2 regions of the Pseudomonas sp. EU05-FHT14B02 genome follow, and region 2 is predicted to be linked to the other one. Evidence: predicted binding sites of a transcription regulator. Region 2 holds the regulator's gene; the other holds the start of a gene.
The links. Region 2 encodes sigma-54, which starts transcription at its own class of promoters, with help from an activator protein. Its sites were predicted from a motif close to ANTGGCATNNANNTTGCTNT; they were not measured.
Positions count from the first base shown of each region.

Region 1 (7,900 bases), on a different contig from region 2:
GACGCGCTTCGCGTTGCAACTGGTAGACGAAGCGTTCGACCTGACGCTGCACCAGCCCGCTCATGTTGTGGAAGCGAACGCCGGCAAAGGTGGTGGAAATCCTTTCTTCGAAGTGCAGATAACGCAACTCGACCGGCGCGGTCATCTTGCCGAAGGGCAGGTCGGCGTTGAAGCGGTCGTAAACTTGACCCAGTTGCAGGCTGCCGGTGATGTCGCCGTCGAAGCGCAGTTTGCACCCGGTGGCGGAAATATCCAGCAGCTTGCCGCTGATTGGCGCCTTGAGTTTTTCGCCATCGAGGTTGACGTTGACCAGTTGTGCCAGCTTCAGCGCGGCGCGGAAGGCATTGCGGCGCTGGTGGTACACCACTTCATCGGGCATGGGGCCGCGATAGCAACGGCTGCCACCGGACTCGTCGATGTTCAACTGGCCGTTGCTTTCCCAGGCAATGCGTACGCCTTCGTGGAAGCCTTCGACTCTGAACGACTCGCCCGCCAGCAGGTAACGCTCGCCGTCACGGGGAATCATTTCGTCCAGGGCAATCATGTTGCTGTCACGGTCCAGATCCACCAGGTAGCTCTGGAAGCGCTGGCTGCGCTCGTGGAACGTGATGATCAGCGGGTCATGGCTTTCGAGCAACTGGCGCAGGTTGCTGGAGATTTCCAAGGGCGTGGAGAGCACCTTGGGTGGCTGCGGAGCATCATCCACGGATAAGGCATTGGACACGTTTAATCAATCTCCAGACAAAATTTGACTACGACTGGCTAGCAGTTTGCCAGTATGTTGCGCGTCTTGATAGAGCGGGGGCATTGACCGGCTCATGCCTGACTGAGCGGGCGCGGCTTGGCAAGCTTGGAGAATGTTCCGCTGGCATCGTAAAGCGCCGGGGTTTCACCGCCGTTGAGGATTTTCAGCTGGGTGGCTGTAGCGGCCTGTTGAGTGAGGATCGACTGGCCGTTGTTGGCGTTGATGGCCTTGCACTGAGCCAGGAGATCGGTCAGCACGTCACTTTGCGCCAGCAGCTGCTCGCCAATGCTCGACTGGCTGGCCAATTGCTCCAGACCGCCACGGTTGGTCGGCAGGTTGAGGCTGGCAAGGATTTCACTGCGCTTGCGGCCATGTTGTTCGAGCAAAACGACCAATGCCTGTTTCTGCGCCAGGATGTTCTCGAGCAATGGCATGTCGCGGCCATGCAATGCGAGGGATTCGGTCTGCAGTAACTCCAGCAGGTGTTGCGCTGGGGCAAAGTCGTCGGTGATCAGTTGCAGTAAATGAGTGTCGTGCATGGCTGGCCTTGGGTTTTAAGCGTCCAAAAGCCTGGCGCCGGCGGTGGCCTAGCGCTGGGCTTCGAAGTTGAGCAGTTTGCTGGCTACACGGTTGCTGTCGACTTTATAGCTGCCATCGGCAATCGCTGCTTTCAATTCGGCCACGCGGGCTTTGTCGACGGCAGGCTGATCGCGCAGCTGTTCAGTGACCTTCTGCAACTGTTGAGCCTCATCGCTGAGATGAACCGATTCCCCGCTTTTTACGGTACCGGCCTGTTCGGCCGCGGACTCCAGCGGCGCGGATTTGCCGGCCTCGGCACTTTCCTTGCTGGCGCTGGTACGTGTACTGCCCGTCAGGGACGAGGAGCTGTTCAAACGGCTGAAATCGATGACCATGATAAAAAACCTCTGGGAATTTGGACGCTTGCCATGGTTTCGGCCATTCCCTGGAAAACTTTAGGCTCATTTATCAATGAACCTTGCGCGCGTCAGCGCATGCCCTGCATGGAGCACAGTCTAGGGAACAGCTGCGGCAAGCGCCACATCCTGATGAACAGAGCGAATTACATGGACACTTCCACCTGCCCCGGCGCCATGACCTGCGCCTTGATGACTCGTTGGGAGTTGAGGTTTTTCACCCGGATCTGCTCGCTCAGGCTGCCGTTTGACAGGGCTTCGCCCGGCATGCGCACGCTGAGGGTACCGCTGCGGGCGGTTATCACCACCTGATCACCCTTGCGGATGACTTCGGCCTGTTCGATATACACCAGGGTAATCACCTGGTCGGCGACCATTGGTCGGGTCAGCCGCTGCCCGATCGCCTGATCGAGGGCGGTCAGGTAGCCCTGGCTGATGAGGCTGATATCGCGCTCGCGCAGGACCACATCCCCAGGCTCGACGATGGCGGCACGGCGCAGTGGCCGGGCGCTGGTCACGACATCGCGAAACAGGCGGACTTGAGCGGGTACGAACACCGTCCAGGGGGAAGCGCCCTCGCAGCGAACCTTGACCGTAACCCGTCCCAGCGGCTTGGGACTCTCGAGTGTTGCTGTCAATTCCCTGTCGCACATGGGCATGTGCATGCGCGGATCGAGCTGGTTGACCTGGATCTCGTAGCGACCCTCCGTTTGACTGGTCGCCAGATAGTCTTCTACGGTGAATTCAAGAAAGCCCTGAGTGACGCCGATAAGCATGTCAGGCAAGGTAACCGCGTCAGCAAGGGCAGGGCTGCCAGCGTTGAACAGGCAAACAGCCGCCAGCACGCCGAGCAATTTGCGGTAGGGTGTGGTCGGGCGTCGAAAAAATGTCGGTTTTGTGTTCATAACGATTAAAAAAGCAAGCGCCGTGCCGTTTAGTGATGAAGGCGCGTCGCAACAACACTTGGCGTTGGCGTAGGAGTCTGGCATGGCTGGTGTAATGGATTCGGTAAACCAGCGCACGCAACTGGTGGGGCAGAATCGCCTTGAGTTGTTGTTGTTCCGTCTCGACGGCCAGCAACTGTACGGGATCAACGTGTTCAAGGTTCGGGAGGTGCTGCAATGCCCCAAACTGACGCTGATGCCCAAATCCAGTCCTGTCGTGTGCGGCGTGGCGAACATCCGGGGGGCGACCATTCCGATCCTTGATCTGGCGATGGCGACTGGTTCCGGCGCGTTGAAAGACAAGAACAACCCTTTCGTGATCATCACGGAGTACAACACCAAGACCCAGGGTTTCCTGGTCCGCTCGGTGGAACGCATCGTCAACATGAACTGGGAAGAGATCCATCCGCCGCCCAAGGGCACCGGGCGCGATCACTACCTGACGGCGGTGACGCGGGTCGACAATCAGTTGGTCGAAATCATCGACGTCGAGAAGGTGCTGGCGGAAGTGGCGCCGACGCCGGAAGCGATTTCCGTGGGTGTGGTGGATGTCGAAACCCAGCATAAGGCGCTTTCGTTGCGCGTGCTGACGGTCGACGACTCGTCGGTGGCGCGCAAGCAGGTCACGCGCTGCCTGCAAACGGTCGGCGTCGAAGTGGTGGCGTTGAACGACGGTCGGCAAGCGTTGGACTACCTGCGCAAACTGGTCGACGAGGGCAAGAAGCCGGAAGAAGAGTTCCTGATGATGATCTCCGACATCGAGATGCCGGAGATGGACGGGTACACCCTGACGGCGGAAATCCGCAACGACCCGCGCATGCAAAAGCTTCATATCATCCTGCATACTTCATTGTCGGGGGTATTCAATCAGGCGATGGTCAAGAAGGTCGGTGCCGATGACTTCCTGGCCAAGTTCCGTCCTGATGACCTGGCATCCCGGGTAGTCGACCGGATCAAAGCAGCAGATATCAGCTAGGGGTTCGCACCCCTGGCAGTCAACACGATTTAAGAGGCGGCATCATTGTCTACGGGTAATTTGGATTTCGAACAGTTCCGGGTGTTCCTGGAAAAAGCCTGTGGCATTTTGCTCGGTGAAAACAAGCAGTACCTGGTCTCCAGCCGTCTCAACAAACTGATGGAACAGCAAGGCATCAAGTCTTTGGGGGAACTGGTTCAGCGCATGCAGACCCAGCCGCGCAGCGGTTTGCGCGAGCAGGTGGTGGATGCCATGACCACTAACGAAACTTTGTGGTTTCGTGACACCTACCCGTTTGAAGTCTTGAAGAACAAGGTACTGCCCGAAGCAATTAAGGCCAGTCCCGGTCAGCGCCTGCGCATCTGGTCGGCAGCATGCTCGTCGGGCCAGGAACCGTATTCACTGTCGATGTCCATCGACGAGTTCGAGCGGGTCAACTTGGGCCAGTTGAGGATGGGTGTACAGATTGTTGCCACCGACCTGTCCGGTACCATGCTGAACAACTGCAAGACCGGCGAGTACGACAGCCTGGCCATCGGCCGCGGCCTGTCGCCTGAGCGCCTGCAGCGTTATTTTGACCCGAAAGGGCCGGGGCGCTGGGCGATCAAGGCGCCGATCAAGAGCCGGGTGGAATTCCGTTCCTTCAACCTGCTGGACAGCTACGCGAGCCTGGGCAAGTTCGACATCGTGTTTTGCCGCAATGTGTTGATCTACTTCTCCGCTGAAGTGAAGAAGGACATCCTGTTGCGTATCCACAGTACATTGAAGCCGGGGGGGTACCTGTTCCTCGGTGCTTCCGAAGCGCTGAACGGTTTGCCGGATCATTACCAGATGGTCCAGTGCAGCCCGGGGATCATTTACCAGGCGAAGTGAATTTGCCGGCGTCATTGAAAACGGGAGTCCTCATGGGCTCCCTTTTTTATGCCTGCCGATTTCTTGCAAACGCTGCTGGCCCCTGTGGGAGCGAGCTTGCTCGCGATGGCGGTGGTTCAGTCGACTTCGACGTTGAATGTCAGTCTGCAATCGCGAGCAAGCTCGCTCCCACAGGAGATAGATGTGTCCCTGTAAGCGGGGGCAGCGGCAGAAAAGCGGCATGTGGCGGAAAACCGTTGCCGCTTTTCTGGCATTGCCGTGTTGCCATGGCCTGCAAGGCCCCGGTTTTCGGGGTTTTTTGAATTGGCATGGGGCTTGCTAAGTTGATTCTACGAAAAATCAGGTCACCCGAAGGTTTCCCGACATGAGCATCAGCTTCGATAAAACGCTCGGTATCCACGAACAGGCCCTGGGCTTCAGAGCCCAGCGTGCCGAAGTCCTGGCCAACAACATCGCCAATGCCGATACCCCGAACTACAAGGCTCGGGACCTGGACTTCTCGAAAGTGCTCGCCGAGCAGAACGAGAAAACCAAAAGCGGCACTTTCGCCTTGAACATGACCAACAGCCGTCATATCGAGGCTGAAGGCCTGGGCAATGGCGACGAGTCGTTGCTGTATCGCACGCCGATGCAACCGTCGATTGACCAGAACACCGTGGACGCCCAGCTTGAGCAGTCGAACTACGCGGAAAACGCGATCGGCTTCCAGGCCAGCTTCACCCTGCTCAACAGCAAATTCAAAGGGCTGGTGTCAGCCCTGCGCGGAGAGTAAGCCATGTCTCTATCCAGTGTTTTCAACATTGCCGGTAGCGGCATGAGTGCGCAGACCACGCGTTTGAACACCGTCGCTTCGAACATCGCCAACGCCGAAACGGTCTCGTCGAGCATCGACCAGACCTACCGTGCGCGTCACCCGGTATTCGCCACCATGTTCCAGGGCGGGCAGAGCGGCGGCAGCAATTCGCTGTTCCAGAGCCAGGACGCCGCCGGTCAGGGTGTTCAGGTGCTGGGTGTGGTCGAAGACCAGAGCAATCTTGACGCGCGCTACGAGCCGAACCATCCGGCGGCCGATGCCAAGGGTTACGTCTACTATCCGAACGTCAACGTGGTGGAGGAAATGGCTGACATGATTTCCGCAAGCCGTTCGTTCCAGACCAACGCCGAAATGATGAACACCGCAAAAACCATGATGCAGAAGGTCCTGACCCTCGGTCAGTGATAAGGGGCGACTCAGATGAGTGTTACCGATTCCACCAGTGGTTTGAGCCTCAACGATATCCTGGCCAACTCCTCGATCAAGACCAGCACCACGACTGACGGCCTCGCGTCGGCAACCGGCAGCGCCACGGGCAACAAGGCCCTGGGCAAGGATGCATTCCTGAAATTGCTGGTTACGCAGTTGAAAAACCAGAATCCGCTGGAACCCCAGGACAACGGTGAATTCGTGGCCCAGCTGGCGCAATTCAGCAGCCTGGAAGGCATCACCACGCTCAACGATACGGTGACCGGCCTGGCCAACAACTACAACTCGTCCCAGGCCTTGCAGGCGTCGTCGCTGGTGGGGCGTTCGGTCATCGCTCCAGGCGACAAGGCGGTGGTCGATACCACCAAGAGCCTCAGCGGCACGGTGGTCGTTCCGTCTTCGGTGGCGTCTGCCACCCTGAAGATCACCGACGCAGCCGGCAAGACAGTGCGTACCATCGACCTCGGTTCGCAGAAGGCCGGCAACGCCAGCTTCATCTGGGACGGCAAGAACGATGCGGGTGAGACCGTACCTGCAGGCACCTATACCTTCGGCGCCACGACCACGATCGATGGTCAGTCCGTTGCGTTGATCACCAACCTGCCAGCGACCGTCAACAGCGTGACCATCAGCCAGACCGGCGGTGAGTTGATGCTCAATCTGGCCGGGCTGGGCAGTGTTGCTCTGTCCAAAGTACAAACCATTGGTATGTAGAGCCGACTAACACGGCATAAAGGAGTGGATGATGTCTTTTAATATCGGCCTTAGCGGTCTCTATGCAGCCAACAAACAACTGGACGTGACCGGTAACAACATCGCCAACGTCGCGACCACCGGTTTCAAATCGTCCCGTGCAGAATTCGAAGACGTGTACTCGGCGACCCGCCTGGGCACCGGCAGCAAGACCGTCGGCAACGGCGTGCGCCTGGCCAACGTTTCCCAGCAGTTCGGCCAGGGTGACGTGAGCAACACCGGCAACGTGCTCGATATGGGTATCCAGGGCAACGGCTTCTTTGTCCTGAGCAACAACGGCTCGCTGACCTATACCCGTGCCGGTACGTTCAAGACCGACAAGGAAGGCTACGTCACCAACAGCGACGGTACTGCCCGCCTGCAAGGATACGGGGTGGACTCCAACGGCAAGATCGTCAACGGCGTGCTGACGGACCTGCGGATCGACACGTCCAACCTGGCACCGAAGTCCACCAGCACCGTGTCGTCGACGATCAACCTGAACTCGACGTCGGCAGTGATCGACCAGACGGTTGCGGCGAACAAGTTCAATCCGTCCAAGACCGAGACCTTTACCAAGTCGTTCAGTACCCCGATCTACGATACACAGGGTAACCAGCACACCATGGATCAATACATGGTCAAGACTGGAGCGAACACGTGGGACACCTACACACTGATCGATGGCCGCAATCCGGATGGCAGTGATCCTACTGTTACCGCGCCGGTTGCTTCGACCATGTCGTTCGATTCCACCGGCAAACTGACTTCGGTCAGCACACCAGTGACGCCTCCAACCACGCCACCGACTTCGGTGATCAGCAGTGACCTGAAAATCACCAACTGGACCCCGGGCAGTGTCACCAATGGCGTCTGGACAGCCAACGGTGCCGCAGCCGATCCAGCAGGGTTGACCATCGCCATGGCCAGCACTACCCAGTTCAATGCTGACACTGCGCGCTCTATTCCGGCGCAGAACGGTTATGCCACGGGCCAGATCACCAACCTGACCATCGACGGCAGCGGTGTGCTGCTGGCCAACTTCAGTAACAACCAGACCAAGCCGATCGGCCAGATTTCCCTGGCCAGCTTCACCAACGAGCAAGGCCTGCAGCCAGTAGGCGGCACCAGCTGGAAAGAAACCTACGCGTCGGGTATCCCGGGCTACGATGCGCCGGAGACCGGCACCCTGGGTTCGATCGTTTCCAACTCCCTGGAAGAGTCCAATGTCAATCTGACCAACGAACTGGTCGACCTGATCAAGGCGCAGAGCAACTACCAGGCGAATGCCAAGACCATCTCCACCCAGAGCACGATCATGCAGACCATCATTCAGATGACTTGATGCCGGTTGGCTGAACGTGCTGCACAAGGAGCCCTTCGCAAGAGGGGCTTTTTTGTGCTCGCCGAAAGTCTGTAGGAGCAGCCGGTCGACGCTCTATTGCTCGCGAT
Region 1 is NZ_JBYTDD010000003.1:274,530-282,429, forward strand. It holds gene AC3WTM_RS05020 (flagellar brake protein) at 1-724, opposite strand, end outside; gene AC3WTM_RS05025 (flagella synthesis protein FlgN) at 817-1,284, opposite strand; gene flgM (flagellar biosynthesis anti-sigma factor FlgM) at 1,333-1,659, opposite strand; gene flgA (flagellar basal body P-ring formation chaperone FlgA) at 1,827-2,585, opposite strand; gene AC3WTM_RS05040 (chemotaxis protein CheV) at 2,668-3,600, shown strand; gene cheR (protein-glutamate O-methyltransferase CheR) at 3,646-4,473, shown strand; gene flgB (flagellar basal body rod protein FlgB) at 4,838-5,245, shown strand; gene flgC (flagellar basal body rod protein FlgC) at 5,249-5,692, shown strand; gene flgD (flagellar hook assembly protein FlgD) at 5,708-6,430, shown strand; gene flgE (flagellar hook protein FlgE) at 6,462-7,793, shown strand.
Region 1: a site for sigma-54 is predicted at 4,776-4,795, ahead of flgB (flagellar basal body rod protein FlgB). Genes of this name have one in related genera too.

Region 2 (7,900 bases):
CCGTCTAGGCGCGCGTCCGGTACCGACTTGCGAGGTGCCGGTGCTATTTTCCGCAGAGTTGGCCGGGGGGCTGTTCGGCAGTTTCCTGTCGGCGATTTCCGGCGGCAGTCTGTATCGCAAGTCGTCCTTCCTCGAGGGCACCCTTGGGCAGAAGCTGTTTCCGGAGTGGCTGACCATCGACGAACGTCCGCATCTGATGCGTGCCATGGGCAGCGCAGCGTTCGACGGTGATGGTTTGGCAACCTACGCCAAACCGTTTGTCGAAAAGGGCGAATTGGTGTCTTACATCCTTGGCACCTACTCCGGTCGCAAGCTCGGCATGCCAAGTACGGCCAACGCTGGCGGCGTGCACAACCTGTTCGTCACCCACGGCGATGAAGACCAGGCGGCCTTGTTGCGGCGCATGGGGCGCGGGCTGTTGGTCACCGAGTTGATGGGCCAGGGGCTGAACATGGTCACCGGCGATTACTCCCGGGGCGCGGCGGGTTACTGGGTCGAGAACGGCGAAATCCAGTTCGCGGTCCAGGAAGTGACTATCGCCGGCAACATGCGTGACATGTTCAAACAGATTGTCGCGGTCGGTAATGATCTCGAACTTCGCAGCAACATCCGCACCGGTTCGGTGCTGATCGAGCGGATGACCGTAGCGGGCAGTTAATCCTTCCCGTGATACAAAAAAGGCGCGCCACCCAATGAGTGGCGCGCCTTTTTTATGGTTCTTCACGCAATCCCGGGAAACACAGAAACAAGAGCGCTGTTTTGCTTGATGAAGGTGATGGATGCGACGCTCGCCACAAAGCTGCGGCGTTTACTCGCCTTCGTCGAAGTAATTGTTGATCAAGGCCACCAGTGCATCCATCGCTTCCTGTTCCTGCTCGCCTTCCGTGCTCAGATGGATTTTTGTGCCCTTGCCCGCGGCGAGCATCATCATGGCCATGATGCTTTTTCCATCGACGGTGGATTCTGGCGTGCGTCCCACACGGATCGTGCAATCCTTGAATTGCCCGGCGACACCAACGAATTTTGCGGATGCCCGGGCATGCAAACCCAGTTTATTGATGATTTCGATTTCCAGAGCAGGCATCGCGATGTGAATCCTTTAGCTGAGGTCGCGGTGGCGGACCTGGACGTTCTTCAGGGATTGTTGCAGCGTTTGCCCCAGACGCTCGGTCAGGTAGACGGAACGGTGATGTCCGCCCGTGCAGCCAATGGCAATGGTGACGTAGGCGCGGTTGCTGGCGGCAAAGCGTGGCAGCCACTTTAGCAGGTATGTGGAAATGTCCTGGAACATCTCTTCGACATCCGGCTGAGCCGCCAGGTATTCCGCAACCGGTTGATCGAGCCCGGACTGCTCGCGCAACTCCGGTTTCCAGTAAGGGTTGGGCAGGCAGCGCACATCGAACACCAGGTCGGCGTCCACCGGCATTCCGCGCTTGAAGCCGAAGGATTCCACCAGGAACGCAGTCCCCGGCTCCGGCTGATTCAACAGACGCAGTTTGATGGCATCGCGCAGTTGATAAAGGTTCAGGCTGGTGGTGTTGATCTTGAGATCGGCAAGGTCGGCAATAGGCCCGAGCAGGACGCTCTCAACGTTGATGGCTTCGGCCAGCGAGCGGTTGGCATTGGTCAGGGGGTGACGTCGGCGGGTTTCCGAGAAACGCTTGAGCAGGGTTTCTTCGTCTGCGTCCAGGTACAGCACATCGCACTGGATGTGGCGGGCACGGACTTCCTCGAGCAGGTCGGGGAAGCGTGACAGGTGGCTGGGCAGGTTGCGCGCGTCAATGGAAACAGCGACCAGCGGCTGCAGCATCTCGGTATGAACCAGGGCGCGTTCGGCCAGCTCCGGCAGCAGACCGGCTGGCAGGTTGTCGATGCAGTAGTAGCCGCTGTCCTCAAGGACGTCGAGGGCGGTACTTTTACCTGAGCCGGAACGGCCACTGACGATGATCAAACGCATGATTACTGACCGTTTTGCTCGTCCAGGACAACCTGATACAAGGCTTCGTTGCTTGCAGCACTACGCAGCTTTTCGCGAACTTCCTTGCGGTCGAGCATGCTGGCGATCTGTCGCAGCAGCTCAAGGTGCGCATCGGTGGCGGCTTCCGGGACCAGCAGCACGAAGAGCAGGTCAACCGGCGCGCCGTCGATGGCGTCGAAATCGATAGGGGCGTCCAGGTGCATCAATGCACTGATGGGCGAAATACAGCCCTTGAGACGGCAATGTGGAATAGCGATGCCATTGCCAAACCCGGTGGAGCCGAGTTTTTCACGGGCGATCAGCGCCTCGAAGACATCTTGCATCTCCAGGGCCGGCACTTCGCGGGCGATAAGATTGGCAATTTGTTCGAGGGCTTTCTTTTTACTGCCTCCCGGCACGTTCACCAGGGAACGGCCGGGGGTCAGGATACTTTCAAGTCGGATCATGGGTTGGGGGTGTTAACGACCGGTTGCGCCCTGGAGGAGGCTCTGGGTCTTTTCCTTATGCTTTTTGAGTTGTTTATCCAGCTTGTCGGTGAGTGCGTCGATCGCGGCATACATATCGGTATGTTCCGCGTTGGCGACCACTTCATTCCCGGGAATATGCAGCGTGGCTTCGATTTTCTGCTTCAGTTTTTCGACGGTCATCGTGACCTGCACATTAGTGATCTTGTCGAAATGTCGCTCCAATCGTTCGAGTTTTTCGCCGATGTAGGTGCGAAGAGGTTCGGTCACTTCCAGTTGGTGTCCACTGATGTTGACTTGCATACAGCTTCTCCTTCGTTGCCAGTGCATAAAGCGGTAGATCAGATGATCTACCACTGGAACGCTGTGGCGTGGCCCTACATCAACCGCTTGCGTTCGCTCGAAGGCGCGATCCCGAGGGATTCGCGGTACTTGGCGACGGTGCGGCGAGCCACCTGAATGCCTTGTGCCTCCAGTAAACCAGCGATCTTGCTGTCACTCAACGGCTTTTTCTGATTTTCCGCTGCAACCAGTTTTTTGATGATCGCCCGGATCGCCGTGGACGAGCATTCGCCGCCTTCGGAGGTGCTTACGTGACTGGAAAAAAAGTACTTCAGTTCATAAATGCCCCGGGGGGTGTGCATGAACTTCTGGGTGGTCACCCGTGAAATCGTCGACTCGTGCATGCCGACCGCTTCGGCGATGTCATGCAGGACCAGCGGCTTCATGGCTTCGTCGCCGTACTCCAGAAAGCCGCGCTGATGCTCGACGATCTGGGTGGCAACCTTCATCAGGGTTTCATTGCGGCTTTGCAGGCTCTTGATGAACCAGCGGGCCTCCTGCAACTGATTGCGCATGAAGGTATTGTCGGCGCTGGTGTCGGCGCGGCGCACGAAACCGGCGTACTGGGCATTGACCCGCAGCCGTGGCACCGACTCCTGATTGAGCTCCACGAGCCAGCGCTCGTTGTCCTTGCGTACGATGACGTCAGGGACGACGTACTCGGCTTCGGTGGACTCGATCTGCGAGCCCGGGCGCGGGTTGAGGGTCTGGACCAACTCGATGACCTGGCGCAGCTCATCTTCCTTGAGCTTCATGCGACGCATCAACTGGCTGTAGTCGCGGCTGCCAAGCAGGTCGATGTAATCGGTAACCAGGCGCTTGGCCTCGGCCAGCCAAGGGGTTTTGGCAGGCAGCTGGCGCAATTGCAGCAGCAGGCATTCGCCCAGGTTGCGGGCGCCGATGCCGGCGGGCTCGAATTGCTGGATGCGGTGCAGGACGGCTTCGATTTCGTCCAGTTCGATGTCCAGTTCCGGGTCGAACGCTTCGAGGATTTCCTCGAGGGTTTCGTCCAGGTAGCCCTGATTGTTGATGCAATCGATCAGGGTCACGGCGATCAGGCGATCGGTGTCGGACATCGGGGCCAGATTCAGTTGCCACAGCAAGTGGCTCTGCAGGCTTTCGCCGGCCGAGGTGCGGGTGGTGAAGTCCCACTCGTCATCATCATTGCTGGGCAGGCTGCTGGCGCTGGTCTGGTAAACGTCTTCCCACGCGGTATCGACGGGGAGTTCGTTGGGGATACGCTCGTTCCAGTCTCCCTCATCGAGGTTATCTACCGTCGGGGCGCTTTCCTGGTAGGAGGGCTCCTGGATGTCGCTGTTGGGCTTTTGTTCGGCGTTGTCGGCCAGGGGGTCGGAATTGTCGAAGTCGTCGCCTTCTTCCTGGCGTTCGAGCATCGGATTGGACTCCAGGGCCTCCTGGATTTCCTGTTGCAGGTCCAGGGTCGACAATTGGAGCAGGCGGATGGCCTGTTGCAGCTGCGGTGTCATCGTCAGCTGCTGGCCCATTCTCAAGACTAGCGATGGTTTCATGGCAGGGGCTTAACACCTTATTCGCCGGCGCACATGCGCCATCCACTACAGGGCGCCGGGGCGCCAAACTTAAGCAAATTATATGCCTGAAACTAAAGGGTTTGCCTAGAGCGCTGTAACAATAAAAAACTATAAAGCTGTATTGCTGCGCTGCCCTTGTCGAGGGCTGATGACGCTTGTCGGCACGGAGGCGCTGGTGAGTGGCTGGTCAGGTGCCCGGGCAACGGCCTGGGCACGGCTCAGCGCTTACAGGCGGAACTCATGGCCCAGATACACTTCCTTGACCAGGTCGTTGGCCAGGATGGTCTCAGCGTCGCCTTCGGCAATCAGTTGGCCGTCATTGACGATATAGGCGGTTTCACAGATATCCAGGGTTTCACGAACGTTGTGGTCCGTGATCAGCACGCCAATGCCCTTGGCCTTGAGGTGGTGAATGATCTGCTTGATGTCGCCGACCGAAATCGGGTCCACGCCGGCGAAGGGCTCGTCGAGGAGGATGAATTTCGGATTGGTGGCCAGGGCGCGGGCTATTTCCACGCGACGGCGCTCACCACCGGACAGGCTCATGCCCAGGTTGTCGCGGATGTGGCTGATGTGGAATTCCTGCAGCAGGCTTTCCAGTTCCTTGCGACGACCGGCCTTGTCGAGTTCCTTGCGGGTCTCGAGGATGGCCATGATGTTGTCGGCCACCGACAGTTTGCGGAAGATCGATGCTTCTTGCGGCAAGTAGCCGATACCAGCCTTTGCGCGGCCGTGCATCGGTTGGTGGCTGACGTCCAAGTCATCGATCAGGACGCGGCCCTGGTCGGCTTGTACCAGGCCGACAATCATGTAGAAACAGGTGGTCTTGCCGGCGCCGTTCGGACCAAGCAGGCCGACGATCTGGCCGCTGTCGATGGACAGGCTGACATCACGCACGACCTGGCGGCTCTTGTAGCTCTTGGCCAGATGCTGAGCTTTCAGAGTTGCCATTACTGGGCCTTTTTCTCGTCGGTTTTCTTCTTCGGCTGGATCACCATGTCGATGCGCGGACGCGCTTCGGTGATCTTGCTGCCTGTGGCGCGACCGGCGCTGGCGAGTTTCTTGTCCGTGTCGTAGACAATTTTCTCGCCTTGGGTGACGTTGTTGTCCTTGTCGACAACTTTGGCCTTGTCGATCAGGACGACGCGATTTTGCGAAGCGTGATACTGGATCGTCACGCCCCAACCCTGGACAGGCTTGGTATCGCCAGCCGTTTGCAATTGCTCGAAGTACGCCAGGTTGCCCACCGAGGTCACGACGTCAATGTCGCCAGCCGGGGTGCGGGTGATGGTAACGGTGTTGCCTGTCACCTTCATCGAGCCTTGGGTGATGATCACGTCACCCTTATAGGTAGCAATACCTTGCTTGTCGTCCAGTTGGGCATCGTCGGCCTGAATACGGATAGGCTGCTGTTGGTCTTCCGGCAGAGCCCAGGCGCTCACGCTTCCCAGTGCTGCGCCCAGACTGAGCAAAATCGGGAGGGTTTTAACGAGCCTCATACTGTCCTCTTACGTTCGATAGCAGGTGTATCCTGCTTTCTTTCAAATACGCTTTCATTCCCTTGCCAGTCGATACACCGCCAGCGCCGTCGATTCTAACGTCTTGCTCGGTCTGCGCATATTGCTGCTGCGGGAACACGGTCATGCGTGTGCTGGTGATCAGGGTTCTACGGTTTTTTTCGTCGAAGCGCGTGATGCGCACGTCATCGATCAGTTCGACCTGTGTGCCATCAGGGTTGACCTCGCCGCGCAGGCTCTGGACATGCCACGGGAATTCAGTGCCGCGGAACACATTCAGGTCGGGGTTGGTCAGTAATGTCACCTCGGTCGATTTCACGTGCTCGACCTTGTCGGACACCAGATCATATTGCAGCTTGCCGTCGGGCAGGTACTGCACGCTGTGGGCGTTGATGGCGTAATAGTCGATCGCGCTTTCATCGACCGGCGTTACCGGCTTGTCGAGGAAACGTTCCGGGCTGATGTTCCAGTATCCAACCGCAGCGAATATCGCCGCGATGCAACTGAACATCAGGGTGTTGCGAAATTTTTTGCTCAGCATAGTGGGCTCACAGGTACGCCGCATTGGCCGCGTCGAGGCGGTCCTGGGCGCGCAGGATCAATTCGCAGAATTCGCGAGCGGCACCTTCGCCGCCACGGGCGAGGGTGATGCCGTGGGCGTGTTCACGCACGAAGCTGGCGGCATTGGCCACCGCCATGCCCAGGCCGACGCGGCGAATCACCGGCAGGTCCGGCAGGTCGTCGCCGAGGTAGGCCACCTGTTCATAGCTCAGGTTGAGTTGGGCCAGCAGTTCGTCGAGTACCACCAGTTTATCCTCGCGACCCTGATAGAGGTGCGGGATACCGAGGTTTTTGGCTCGTCGCTCGACCACCGGGGTCTTGCGGCCACTGATGATGGCGGTCTGCACGCCGGCGGCCATCAGCATCTTGATGCCCTGGCCGTCGAGGGTGTTGAATGTCTTGAACTCGCTGCCGTCTTCGAGGAAATACAGGCGCCCATCGGTCAGCACGCCATCGACATCGAACACCGCCAGCTTGATCTGTTTGCCGCGTTGCAGCAGGTCCGCACTCATTACATTACTCCTGCACGCAGCAAGTCGTGCATGTTCAAGGCGCCGACCGGGCGGTCTTCACTGTCGACTACAACCAGCGCGTTGATTTTATGGTCTTCCATGATTTTCAGCGCTTCGGCGGCGAGCATCTCGGCGCGGGCAGTCTTGCCGTGTGCTGTCATGACCTGATCGATGGTAGCGCTATGGATGTCGATGCTACGGTCCAGCGTGCGACGCAAGTCACCGTCAGTAAAGATTCCGGCCAGCTTTCCGTCGGCTTCCAGGATCACGGTCATGCCCAGGCCTTTGCGGGTCATTTCCATTAGCGCATCCTTCAGCAAGGTGCCGCGTTGTACTTGCGGTAACTCTTGCCCGGCGTGCATGACATTTTCCACTTTCAGCAGCAGGCGTCGGCCCAGGGCGCCGCCTGGATGGGAAAAGGCGAAGTCTTCGGCGGTAAAGCCACGGGCTTCCAGCAGCGCGACTGCCAAGGCGTCGCCCATGACCAGGGCGGCGGTGGTCGACGAGGTGGGGGCCAGGTTCAACGGACAGGCTTCGTGCTCGACGTGAACATTCAGGTTGACCTCGGCGGCCTTGGCTAGCGGCGAGTCAGGCTTGCCGGTCACGCTGATCAACTGAATGCCCAGGCGCTTGATCAGTGGCAGCAGGGTCACGATTTCATTGGTGGAGCCGGAATTCGAGAGCGCCAGAATGATGTCGTCGCGGGTAATCATGCCCATGTCGCCGTGGCTGGCTTCAGCCGGGTGCACAAAAAACGCCGTGGTGCCGGTGCTGGCCAAGGTCGCGGCAATCTTGTTGCCGATGTGTCCCGATTTGCCCATGCCGACCACAACCACGCGGCCTTTGCTGGCCAGAATCATCTCGCAAGCGCGTACGAAATCTGCGTCGATATGGGGTAGCAGGCCTTGCACGGCTTCTACCTCGAGGCGGATGGTGCGTTGTGCAGATTGAATCAGGTCGCTGGATTGGCTCATGT
Region 2 is NZ_JBYTDD010000001.1:270,118-278,017, reverse strand. It holds gene pmbA (metalloprotease PmbA) at 1-658, shown strand, start outside; gene AC3WTM_RS01275 (HPr family phosphocarrier protein) at 809-1,084, opposite strand; gene rapZ (RNase adapter RapZ) at 1,100-1,957, opposite strand; gene ptsN (PTS IIA-like nitrogen regulatory protein PtsN) at 1,960-2,424, opposite strand; gene hpf (ribosome hibernation-promoting factor, HPF/YfiA family) at 2,437-2,745, opposite strand; gene AC3WTM_RS01255 (RNA polymerase factor sigma-54) at 2,820-4,313, opposite strand; gene lptB (LPS export ABC transporter ATP-binding protein) at 4,560-5,285, opposite strand; gene lptA (lipopolysaccharide transport periplasmic protein LptA) at 5,285-5,833, opposite strand; gene lptC (LPS export ABC transporter periplasmic protein LptC) at 5,820-6,392, opposite strand; gene AC3WTM_RS01235 (KdsC family phosphatase) at 6,400-6,924, opposite strand; gene AC3WTM_RS01230 (KpsF/GutQ family sugar-phosphate isomerase) at 6,924-7,898, opposite strand.